3 regions of the uncultured Salinicola sp. genome follow, and region 1 is predicted to be linked to each of the others. Evidence: predicted binding sites of a transcription regulator. Region 1 holds the regulator's gene; each other region holds the start of a gene.
The links. Region 1 encodes sigma-54, which starts transcription at its own class of promoters, with help from an activator protein. Its sites were predicted from a motif close to TGGCACNNNNNTTGCTNT; they were not measured.
Positions count from the first base shown of each region.

Region 1 (4,167 bases):
GCCTGACGCTGCGGCAAGGGAGTATCGTCGGCTTGCTGGGACCGAATGGCGCCGGCAAGACGACGTCCTTTTACATGATCGTCGGCCTGGTCAAGGCCGATGCGGGTAGCGTCCACATCGACGACATGGATCTCAGCCGTGCGCCGATGCACGACCGGGCACGAGCCGGCATCGGCTATCTGCCGCAGGAGGCCTCGATCTTCCGCAAGCTGAGCGTCGCCGACAACATCATGGCGATCCTCGAGACGCGCAAGGATCTGGATCGCGCCGGGCGGCGCGAACGGCTGGGACAGCTGCTCGGCGATTTCCACGTCGACCATATTCGCGACAACCTGGGCATGAGCCTGTCCGGTGGCGAACGCCGGCGCGTCGAGATCGCCCGCGCCCTGGCCACCGAGCCGGCATTCGTCCTGCTCGACGAACCGTTCGCCGGTGTCGACCCCATCTCGGTCGGCGACATCAAGAGCATCATCCGCCAGTTGCGCGACCGCGAGATCGGCGTCCTGATCACCGACCACAACGTGCGCGAGACGCTCGACATCTGCGATAACGCCTACATCGTCGGTGACGGCCAGATCATCGCCGAGGGCCGTCCCCAGGCCATTCTCGAAAACCAGCGCGTTCGCGAGGTCTATCTCGGCCACGAGTTCCGCCTGTAGCCCCCTGCCCTTTTCGTCATGCCATCGGTTGCCGCCACTTCGGAACCCACACTGATGGCATGTTTCTTGCATAAAGCGTTGCATATCGCCATCGCAGCCAGTAACGTTGTGAGCCTTCCTCCGTTATCGTGACGATCGCTTTTCCATGTCCATGAAGCCCTCGCTGCAACTCAGGGTCGGCACGCAGTTGACCATGACGCCTCAGCTCCAGCAGGCCATTCAACTGCTTCAGCTGTCGACGCTCGACCTGCGTCAGGAAATACAGCAGGCGCTGGAGTCCAATCCGATGCTGGAAATGGAAGAGCCCTATTCGGAGCAGGAGACCCAGGACGCCACGGAAGACGAGTGGGCCAATGACATTCCCGACGAACTGGCCCTCGACAGCGACTGGAGCGATACCTACCAGGACGCCCATGTCGGCTCTCCGGGCAGCGCGAGCAGTAACGAGGAAGCCCCGGACTTCGACCGTAACGCGGCTGTCACGACCCTTCGCGACCACCTGCTCTGGCAGCTGGCGATGGGAGATTTCGACGAGCGCGAGCTGGCACTGGGAGAGTGCCTGATCGACGCCATCAACGACGATGGCTACCTGGTGGACTCACTGGACGAGCTGGCGGCGAGCCTGCGCGAGCAGCGCGGGGAGAGCGTCAGCACGGCCGATCTCGAGCACACGCTCATGCGCCTGCAACAGTTCGACCCCACCGGCGTCGGCGCTCGCAACCTGCGCGAGTGCCTGCTGCTTCAACTCGGCACGCTGGACGACGACACCCCACTGCTCCCCCAGGCCAAGCGTCTGGTGCGCCAGTTCCTCGAAGCCCTGGCCGGCAACGATCGACGACTGCTCAAGCGCCGCCTGCGTCTCGAGGAGGAGGAGCTCGATAGCGTCATCGCCTTGATCCGGACGCTGGAGCCGCGCCCGGGCCAGCGCTTCGACACCAGCCGCGACGACTACGTGATCCCCGACCTGGTTGCCACGCCCTCTCGCGATGGCTGGCGCATCGAGCTGAACGCCGAGACCCTGCCGCGCCTGCGCATCCAGCCCGACTACGCCGCCCTGATCAAACGGGCGGACAAAAGCGATGACAACACCTTCCTGCGCCAGCACCTGCAGGAAGCCCGCTGGCTGATCAAGAGCCTCTCCAGCCGAAACGACACGCTGCTCAGGGTGGGCCGGGAGATCATGTCGCGCCAGGTGGGGTTTCTCGAGCGCGGCGAAGAGGCGATGAAACCCCTGATCCTGGCCGACATCGCCCGCAGCGTCGACATGCATGAATCGACGATCTCCCGGGTCACGACCCAGAAATACATCCACACGCCACGCGGCGTGTTCGAGTTGAAGTACTTTTTCTCGAGCCAGGTCGGCGGACAGGGTGGCGACGGCGACAGCTATTCAAGCACTGCCATCCGCGCCCGCATCAAGAAATTCATCGGCGACGAGCCCCCGCGCAAACCTCTCTCGGACAGCAAATTGGTCGAATTGCTGGCCCAGTCCGACATCAGCGTCGCCAGGCGCACCGTGGCCAAATACCGTGAAGCCATGGGCATTCCGTCGTCCAGTGAACGCAAGCGCCTGGCCTGATCCCCGGGCCCGAAGTCAGTCAAGGCTCGCCATTCCGAACCAGATCGATCACGATGCCTTTGCAGTGCCCTGAAAAGGGTTACAATCAGAAGTGCCATCTGCCGCAACAGGAGTGTGTCATGCAAGTGAACGTTACCGGCCACCATGTCGAGCTGACCGACGCCCTCCGGGACTACGTCGGAGAGAAACTCGTTCGTTTGGAGCGTCACTACGACAACATCACCAACGTCCAGGTCACCCTGAGTGTCGAGAAGGAACGCCAGCAGGCAGCCTGTACCCTGCACGCGGCCGGCGGCGACCTGCACGCCGAAGCCAGCGATACCGACATGTACGCCGCCATCGATTCACTGGCCGACAAACTCGACCGCCAACTGGTCAAGCACAAAGAGAAGGCACAAGCCCGCGCCCAAGGCGCAGGCGCCCGTTGACGCCTGATGATGACACTGGAAAGCATTCTGCCCCCCGAGCGAACCCTGTTCGAGGTCACGGGGGGCAGCAAAAAACGTCTGCTGGAATTTTTCAGCACCTTCATCGCCCAGAACACGCCCAGCCTGGATAGCCATGAGGTCTTCAGCCGCCTGATCGGTCGCGAGCGACTGGGAAGCACGGGGATCGGCAACGGCGTTGCCATCCCCCATGCTCGCAGCCCTCATTGCAAAGGGCCGATTGCGGGATTCATGCGCCTGGAGGACGCCATCGACTTCGACGCCATCGACGGCGAGCCGGTGGACCTCGTTTTCGTGCTGCTGGTGCCGGAAGAGGCGGATGATGCGCATCTGTCGCTGCTGGCGGAAGTCGCCGGCATCATGAACCAGAGCAGCGTTCGGCAGCAGTTGCGCCAGGCCGACTCGCAGCGGGCGCTGCACGATGCGCTCGTCGATGCCATTCGCCATCACCGTGACAGCGACGACGGATAAGCGATGCAACTCGTCATCATCAGTGGCCGCTCGGGCTCGGGGAAATCGATTGCGCTGCAGGCGCTCGAGGATCTTGGCTACTACGCCATCGACAACCTCCCCGCCAACCTGCTCGCCCCGCTGATCGACGAACTGCGCAGCGCTCCGCCATCCCGGCCCAACGTGGCGGTCAGTATCGACGCGCGCAACCTGCCGGAATCGCTGGAGCGTTTTCCCATCCTGCTGGACGCGGTGCGCGGGCGCGGCATAGACACCCAGGTCGTCTATCTCACCGCCGATGCCAAGATCCTGCTCGAACGCTACTCAGCCACTCGTCGTCGCCATCCGCTGACCCGCGGCAACGACATGACGCTGGCCGAGGCCATCGATCACGAGCAAGGCTATCTCGCGCCGATTCGCCGCGTGGCCGACCTGGTGATCGACACCCAGGGGCTGTCGGTGCACGACCTCCGGGCCCGAATCGGCGAACAGGTGGCCAAGCATACCGGTGGCCGGCTGACCTTGACCTTCGAGTCGTTCGGCTTCAAACGGGGCGTGCCGCTGGACGCCGACATGGTATTCGACGCGCGCTGCCTTCCCAATCCGTTCTGGGATCCCGGGCTGCGCGCCTACGACGGCCGGGATGCCCAGATCATCGAGTTCCTCGAGTCCTATCCCGACGTCCACGCCCTGGCGGAGGACATCCACGGCTGGCTCGATCGCTGGCTGCCATCCTATCTGGCCAGTCATCGCAGTTATCTGACGGTCGCCATCGGCTGTACCGGCGGTCAACACCGCTCGGTCTATCTGATCGAGCGACTGGCACGCCATTTTCACCACGACGACGCCGATATTCGACTGCGCCATCGTGAGCTGGGCATTCACACCGCTCTCCCGAGCGACTCAGCAGCGCAGCCGTCCGCACCCACAGGAAACGCAGGATCATCCGAGCGCGATGCCGACACGTGAACTTCGCCTGACCAACCGCCGCGGACTGCATGCCCGTGCCGCCACCAAACTGGTTCAATGCTGC
Region 1 covers NZ_CALFQK010000154.1:21,042-25,208, forward strand. The annotation lists gene lptB (LPS export ABC transporter ATP-binding protein) at 1-659, shown strand, start outside; gene Q0602_RS17275 (RNA polymerase factor sigma-54) at 805-2,238, shown strand; gene raiA (ribosome-associated translation inhibitor RaiA) at 2,358-2,666, shown strand; gene ptsN (PTS IIA-like nitrogen regulatory protein PtsN) at 2,676-3,155, shown strand; gene rapZ (RNase adapter RapZ) at 3,159-4,103, shown strand; gene Q0602_RS17295 (HPr family phosphocarrier protein) at 4,090-4,167, shown strand, end outside.

Region 2 (4,167 bases), on a different contig from region 1:
TCGCCCTTCGACGCTTGCACCTGCGATTCGCCGGAGGCGGCCGAAGCCTCTGAACCGATACCCAGACCGCAGGCCATCAACAGGCACAGCAGCATGGGAATCGTGAGCCTGCGCCTCGGCGCCGGGCCTTTCCATCCTGTGGTAAAGCTCATGATGTCGCCCTCGAACACGGTCTGCCATCAGCTCCAAACAGCGACACCGACGCCCCGGGCGGGCATCGGTGTCGGCAGAACCGGCTCAGTCGGCGCCCGGGCCGTCTTCGCAGGTCATCGACTCAACGTCGAGCTTGCCGCAGCGCAGCGGGGCTCTCCAGTCGCTGATCAGATTCTTCGACTCCGGCAGGTAATCCGACCAGGCGTCACCGGCGACGGTCGTCGGCGTCTGCCAGACCACGCTGAACTGCCCGTCGTCCTGGATCTCGCCGATCATCACCGGCTTGGTGATGTGGTGGTTGGGCATCATGGTGGAAGCGCCACCGGACAGATTGGGTACGGTCACGCCGATGATCGAATCCTTGACCGCGTCGACATCGGTGGTCCCGGCCTTCTCGACCGCCTGGGTCCACATGTTGAAGCCGATGTAGTGCGCCTCCATCGGATCGTTGGTCACCGCCTCGTCATTGCCGGTGTAGGCGACCCAGTCGTCGATGAAGTCGTAGTTGGCATCGCTGTCGACGCTCATGAAGTAGTTCCAGGCCGCCATGTGGCCGACCAGCGGCGCGGTATCGATCCCGGTCAGCTCCTGCTCGCCCACCGAGAACGCCACCACGGGGATATCGCCCGCCGAGATGCCCTGGTTGGCTAGCTCGTTGTAGAACGGCACGTTGGCGTCGCCGTTGATGGTCGAGACCACCGCCGTCTTCCGCCCCTGGCTGCCGAAATCCTTGACCTGGGAGACGATCGACTGCCAGTCGCTGAAACCGAACGGCGTGTAGTTGACCATGATGTCGTCGTCGGCAACGCCATTCGCCTTGAGATAGGCCTCCAGAATCTTGTTGGTAGTGCGCGGATAGACGTAGTCGGTGCCCAGCAGCGCCCAGCGTTCCACGCCCTGGCTCATCAGGTAGTCGACCGCCGGAATCGCCTGCTGGTTGGGGGCTGCGCCGGTGTAGAAGATGTTCTCGGAGGACTCCTCGCCTTCATACTGCACCGGGTAGAACAGCAGCCCATCGAGCTCTTCGACCACCGGCAGCACCGCCTTGCGCGAGGCCGACGTCCAGTTGCCGAAGATGACGTCGACACGGTCGTCGCCGGTCAGCATGTCACGGGCCTGTTCGGCGTAGAGCGACCAGTCCGAGGCCGGATCCATCACCACCGGCTCCAGTTGGCGACCGAGCAGGCCGCCGGCCTCGTTCTGCTTGTCGATCAGCATCAGCATCTCGTCTTTCAGCGTCGACTCGCTGATCGCCATGGTGCCGGAGAGCGAGTGCAGGATTCCGACCCGGATCGGGCCCTGGTCCTGCGCCGCTTCCTGGGCGAGGGCGGTACTACCGAAACCGGCCAGCCCCAGCACGATGCTGGAACCGGCAATCCACTTGCGAAGGGAGGTTGTTGTCATCGGATTCTCCTGGTCATGACCCTTGGTGATCGGCCTGATGATCCAGACCCGGCCACGGGCGTGGATCTCGACTGGACAACCCGATGCATTTTTCGTGCCTTGATGACTGATCGCGAGAATCTTGTATACAAAAACCGGGAAAGACAGCCAAAATTCGACAAAATGGCCGTTATTGGTGCACGCAGGAAGCGTCTATCGCACGCCTCCTCGCTTTGCTGGTGCAACCGGGGGTCCCGCCGGCCGACCTCTGCACCGCAATGGGTACGAAAACGCCGTCACGGAATGCGAATGCGCCATGGAGGTGCACGGATGTTTGAGGCGATCCGCCGAGACCGCCTCCGAGGCCTCAGAAATACGACGCCTCGAGCGCCATCAGCCCTGACGGTCCCGCCGCGATCTGGCGCTCCAGCGCTTCGGCCTGCGGTAACTGACGGCTCAGGAAGTGCTGCCCCACGATCAACTTCGCGCGATAGAAATCGGCCCCGGATGGACCCTGGTGGGCCAGGCCTCGCTGCGCTGCGCGAGCCGCCTTCCACCACATCCAGGTGTAAACCGCATAGCCCACCAGATGCAGGTAATCATGGGCTGCCGCGCCCGCCGCTGCCGCATCCGCTCCGGCCGCCTCGATCACGGCGTCGCTGACTCGCTCGAGCCGGCTCAGCTCGGTTTCGAGCGCCTCCCGGAACGGCCGCAATTCGGGGGACCCGATAGCGTCACCGTCGAGATCCGCCCTGATCCGCCCGGCAAGGCGCTCGACGTAAGCTCCCCGGTTGCGCGTCAGCTTGCGGCCGATCAGATCCATGGCCTGAATGCCGTTGGTGCCCTCGTAGATCATCGCGATTCGCGCATCGCGCACGAACTGCTCGGCGCCCCATTCGACACAATAGCCGCTGCCACCGTAGAGCTGCTGGGCCTCCACCGTGGTCTCGAAGCCGCGGTCGGTCAGAAACGCCTTGGCCACCGGGGTGAGCAGCGCGACCAGCTCCCCGGCCTCCTCGCGCACCTGGTCATCGGGATGATATTTGGCGCGATCGAGTTCACGGGCAACGAAGGCGGCAAACAGTCGACCGCCTTCGTTCCAGGCACGAGCGTTGAGCGCCATGCGCCGCACGTCCGGATGGACCAGAATCGGATCGGCGGCCTGATCGGGCTCGGCAGCAGCACCCGGTGCACGGCTCTGGCGACGCTCATGGGCAAAGGCGATGGCGCTCTGATAGGCGACGTCGCCCAATCCGAGCCCCTGGATGCCGATCGAGAGCCGCTCGTAGTTCATCATCGTGAACATCGTCGCCAGGCCCTGATGGGGCGCGCCAATCAGGATCCCCTCTGCGCCCTCGAAATGCATCACGCAGGTGGCGCTGCCGTTGATACCCATCTTGTGCTCGAGCCCGCCACAGACCACCCCGTTCGCCTCCCCCAGCGAACCGTCGTCCAGCACCCGGCGTTTCGGTACCAGGAACAGCGAGATCCCCTTGGCGCCCGGGGGCGCATCCGGCAGCTTGGCCAGCACCAGGTGGACGATGTTCTCGGTCAGGTCATGCTCCCCGCCGGTGATCCAGATCTTGCTGCCGGTGACCGCGTAGCGGCCGCCATCGATGGGCACCGCCCGAGTCCTGATCAGCCCAAGATCGGTGCCGCAGTGCGGTTCGGTCAGACACATGGTGCCCAACCAGTCGCCGGCGTAGAGCCGCGGCAGATAGCGGGCCTTGACCGCGTCGTCGGCGTAAGCGTCGAGCAGCAGCCCGGCACCGTTGTTGAGTGTCAGATAGAGGGCGAAGCCGGTGTTGCTGGCGTAGAGCAGTTCGTCGAAGGCCTGGGTCAACAGTTTCGGCAGGCCCTGCCCACCGTAGGCAGGGTTGCCGCCGAGGCCGCACCACCCGCCCCGCGCCATCTCCTGAAAGGCTTGGCGAAACCCGCCCGGCGTGGCCACCGCGCCGTCCAATATCACGCACCCCTCGGCGTCTCCACGCTGATTGAGCGGAAACAGCTCCGCTTCGGCCAGGCGAGCGGCTTCCTCGAGGACGGCATCGGCCAGCTCGGCGTTGAAATCGGCGGTCGCCGGCATGGCCTGCCACTCCTGCTCGGCCTGAAACACCTCTTCACGGACGAACCGCATGTCCACGAGCGGCGCGCGATAGTCTGCCATTCGAACTCTCCCGGAGATTCAAACATTCGTTTAAATACAGCTGGGACTATAGGCGACAACCCCAGCGCGTTTCACTCTGACCTTGGTCTACTCCTCGCGTCGTCGCCAGAACAGGATCGAGAGTCGAAAGCCGCTATCATCGCGCTATCGGTCGCGATCAGCGGCGGGGAAACTTCGGGTTTCTCGCCAAGACGGTTGGAAGCACCGACTTGATTCAGGATAATTGGGAAACTTGCGTGTTCCGGCGGATACGCCAGACTGTGTGCTCTGCCTGGACCGGGTGGGCACGCACTGGCATGCCCCCCGGACGACGCAAGGGAGCGCAAGGGAATCGTCGCCGCGCGAGGGCGGCCTCGAACTGACTCATCAAACAATGGAGACGGCTAGTGGCTCAAGACGCCAACAATCAGCCGGATGCGCCGCAGGAAGGCATACCGGCACCAGAGGGTCCCGCCAATCTCATC
Region 2 covers NZ_CALFQK010000104.1:58,890-63,056, reverse strand. The annotation lists gene urtB (urea ABC transporter permease subunit UrtB) at 1-152, opposite strand, end outside; gene urtA (urea ABC transporter substrate-binding protein) at 238-1,557, opposite strand; gene Q0602_RS10775 (acyl-CoA dehydrogenase C-terminal domain-containing protein) at 1,904-3,703, opposite strand; gene Q0602_RS10770 (BCCT family transporter) at 4,090-4,167, shown strand, end outside.
Region 2: the regulator sigma-54 is predicted to act here: its motif matches at 1,640-1,657, upstream of urtA (urea ABC transporter substrate-binding protein).

Region 3 (4,167 bases), on a different contig from region 1:
AACGCCGACAGCCCCTAAGTCGATGATCCGCGCTCTAGCGCTGGATCGACGAGTCCCCTGGGCACTGAGTAGGAGGGTCGGGCGCGCATTGTACAGGCAAGCGCGCGACACTGGCTACTTTAGTCTATCGGTACCATTCGAGAGTTTTTCGACGACGATTCCGCCGCGACGGGCTTGGGCCAAGGGCCCTGAACGCGGCGGGCCAACCCATTGAAAGGCGAGGGTTTCATGTCTCCGGAGGAAGGGGAACGGGAGCGCGCGGAACGAATCATCGAATGGATTCGTGCCGACGCCTGGCGCCTGGAGGTGTTGCGCCAGGCGCGCGCGTTGCGTCTCCCCGACTGGTGGCTGGCCGCCGGTTTCGTGCGCAATCTGGTCTGGGATCGGCTGCACGGCTATTCGCCAGCGACGCCGCTGAACGATATCGATCTCGTCTATTTCGACGCCTCCCACGCCAGCGTACGCATCGACCGGGCGCACGAGAGCGCGCTCCGGCGCGCTGCCCCGCTGCCCTGGTCGGTCAAGAACCAGGCGCGGATGCACCGGCGTCACGGGCATCGCCCCTACGCCTCCATAGAGGAAGCGTTGAGCGTCTGGGTCGAGTGTGAAACGGCGGTGGCGGTGACGCTCGACGACGATGGCCGTATTCGCCTGACGGCACCCTTTGGCACCGCCTCGCTGCTCTCGGGTCGGGTGACGCACAATCCGCGGCACGGCGATAGTGAGGTGTTTCGGCAGCGCGTCGTTGCCAAGGGGTGGCAGCGCCGCTGGCCAGGGCTCGAGTTTCGCGGGCTCTGACAGGGACTCTGTAACAGGGACGCTGTGACAGGGACTCTGGGAAGGACTCTACGAGGGCAGATTGCCCAGCAGCCAGTCGAACAGTCTCCCCGGGCTGTTGGCGACCGGCTGCGTAATGGCGAAGCGCGGCAGCAGCACCGTGTCGATCGGTGGCTCGAGCCAGCCCGTTCTGTGCGTCAGCACACGTTCGATGCCGGCGCTGGCCGCCAATCGAGCCAGGCCCTCGTCCGCATGCGCCGAGGCGCTGGTGGCGATGCGAAGCGGGTGACGGCAGAGGACTGCCAACTGGTGCTGGCTTTCACGGAGCTGTATCAGGGCGGAGACGTCCTGCGTCGTGGCATGCGGCGGTATCAGGCTGCCGAAGCGGAACAGGCCTCCCTGCTCCAGACGGCGGATGCTGAAGGCGTCCAGGGCTTCGTCGGCGAATGCCGGATCGGCATCCAGCGCCGAGGCGACCGCATGCAACGCGGTGGCGTCTTGCGACTGGTCGAGCTCGGCGATGTAGTTCCGGATCGCCTGACTGTAGCGCTCATCGCGGTGCGTGCCGACGGTGGGCGGTGCCGGGAGGCCGGCTTCGGCGAGCAGTCGCCTTGCGTGGTCGGCCGTCTCGTCGCGCCAGAGGGCTTCGCCGATGGCCTCGTGCCATGAGCTCCAGGCGCGCTGGGTGACCGGGCAGGGCAGGAACACATTGGCCGGCAGCGCCAGCCGCTCCAGGGCCGGCGACACCTGTTTCAGCGTATCGCGCCAGCCGCCGTCGAAGGTGAGGGCGATGCGGGGCAGCTGGTCGTGATGCAGCTGCAGCACGCTCTCCAGGCTGACGATCTGCGCGCTCTCGCTGAGGCTCTCCAGCAACTGACGAAAGCTGTCCGGCCCCAGGCACCAGCCGGCTCTATGAGGCAACCGGGCCTCGGCTTCATCGTCCAGCACGCGATTCATCGCGAGAATGGCGCTTCGACCCCACAACGGCTCACTCAGGCTGAGACGCCAGTGACCGCGTAGGCGCTGTACCACATCCTGTGTGCGATCCAGCCTAGGCATGGGTCATTCCATCACTCGAGTCATCGGTCGCCATCGAAACATGGCCTTTGCCCACAGTATCCGTTGCCTATCGATTTTCGGCAAAGGTTCCGGAGAGGATTTGTCCGCTTTCTCTTTTGGTGCAGAGGGGTAAGTGTATGCACCAGGTTGGTGCTTTTGGCGGTCTGAAACCTCGGCTCATCGATGATGATGCACGGGGTGGCGCCCGCCGCGGCCCGCTGTCCCCTCGATAACATCATGCTTATCAAACGCTTATTAACGCCCTGCTGCGCCTTGCCTCATTTTGGCACATTCTCTGCATGGTCATGTAAAAACGGTGTGCGCGTGGGCAAGAGCGCCGACTTCGTGCTACAAAACACGCACGCCACAAAACGGTGTTGGATATTCGCCAACGAATCGAGCCATGGCTCACAGTGGAGGACAACATGTCTGAGAAAACCCTCGCCCTTATCGAAGAACACGACGTCAAGTGGGTGGATCTGCGCTTTACCGACACCAAGGGCAAGGAGCAGCACGTCACGATTCCTGCCAGCGCCGTCGATGCGGAATTCTTCGAGGACGGCCAGATGTTCGATGGATCTTCCATCGAAGGCTGGAAGGGCATCAACGAGTCCGACATGATTCTGCGTCCGGAAGATGGCACCGCCTTCCTCGATCCGTTCACCGAAGACTCCACGCTGATCCTGCGCTGCGACATCATCGAGCCGGCAACGATGCAGGGTTACGAGCGCGATCCGCGCTCCATCGCCAAGCGTGCCGAGGCCTACCTGGCCAGCACCGGCCTGGGCGACACCGCTTTCTTTGGCCCGGAGCCCGAATTCTTCATCTTCGACGAGGTGCACTGGAAGTCCGATATCGAGGGCTCCATGTACAAGATCTCTTCCGAAGAGGGTGCCTGGTCCACCGACCGTCAGGTCGAAGGTGGCAACCTGGCGCACCGTCCGCGGGTCAAGGGTGGTTACTTCCCCGTGCCGCCGGTCGACAGCTTCCACGACATCCGCAGCGCCATGTGCAACACGCTGCAGGCCGTTGGCCAGGAAGTCGAAGTGCATCACCACGAAGTGGCGAATGCCGGCCAGAACGAGATCGGCGTCAAGTTCAACACGCTGGTGAAGAAGGCCGACGAGGTGCAGCAGCTCAAGTACGTGGTGCACAACGTCGCTCACGCCTACGGCAAGACGGCCACTTTCATGCCCAAGCCGCTGGTGGGCGACAACGGCTCCGGCATGCACGTCCACCAGTCGTTCTGGAAGGATGGCTCCAACCAGTTCGCGGGTGACGAGTACGCCGGCCTGTCCGAGATGGCGCTGTACTACATCGGCGGCATCATCAAGCATGCACGCGCCCTGAACGCCTTCACCAATGCGTCGACCAACTCCTACAAGCGCCTGGTGCCGGGTTTCGAAGCGCCGGTCATGCTCGCCTACAGCGCGCGCAACCGCTCTGCCTCGATCCGTATTCCTTATACCGCCAGCCCGAAAGGCAAGCGCGTCGAGTGCCGCTTCCCCGACCCGACCGCCAACCCGTACCTGGCTTTCGCGGCCATGCTGATGGCCGGTATCGACGGTATCAAGAACAAGATCCATCCTGGCGACGCCATGGACAAGAACTTGTACGACCTGCCGCCGGAAGAGGGCAAGAAGGTGCCCACCGTGGCGACCAGCCTCGACCAGGCACTGGAAGCGCTGGATGCCGATCGCGCCTTCCTGACCGAGGGTGGCGTCTTTACCGACGAGATGCTCGATGCCTACATCGAGCTGAAGAGTGAAGACGTCGAGCGCCTGCGCCTGTCGACGCATCCGGTCGAGTTCGACCTGTACTACAGCGTCTGAGGATCGAATCCCGCTCCCAGGCCTGACGGAAAGCCCCACTTCGGTGGGGCTTTTTCGTGAGGAGGTCTCCGCGAAAGGGCCACCGGGCAGGTGAAGGGGCGAGGCCGCCGGCCGATAACAGGGTGATCGACATGGGAGCTGGCGCTGATGCAAATGGGGACGATGGTATCGGTGATATCGATTTGCCTGGTGGTCTGGGCCGCCTCGCCCGTGATGGCGGCGCCGGTCTATCGACATGTCGACGCTGCGGGTAACGTGGTCTACAGCGACGAGCCGGGGGCGGGCACGCGCGTCGATCTCAAGCCGATCACGGTGGTCGACCCCACCGGGGGCGAGACACGCGCGAACCCTCATCGTTCGGTCGCGCCCGAGGCGGCTGCGGTCGAGTACGAGCGTTTCGTGATCACCAGTCCGGGAGACCAGCAGACGCTGCCGACCGGACAGGCGGGAACCGTCCAGGTGAAATTGGCGATCGAGCCCGCGCTGCAGCGGGGTGACC
Region 3 covers NZ_CALFQK010000173.1:20,040-24,206, reverse strand. The annotation lists gene Q0602_RS21015 (nucleotidyltransferase family protein) at 229-798, shown strand; gene Q0602_RS21010 (polysaccharide deacetylase family protein) at 847-1,836, opposite strand; gene glnA (glutamate--ammonia ligase) at 2,262-3,668, shown strand; gene Q0602_RS21000 (DUF4124 domain-containing protein) at 3,816-4,167, shown strand, end outside.
Region 3: the regulator sigma-54 is predicted to act here: its motif matches at 2,121-2,138, upstream of glnA (glutamate--ammonia ligase).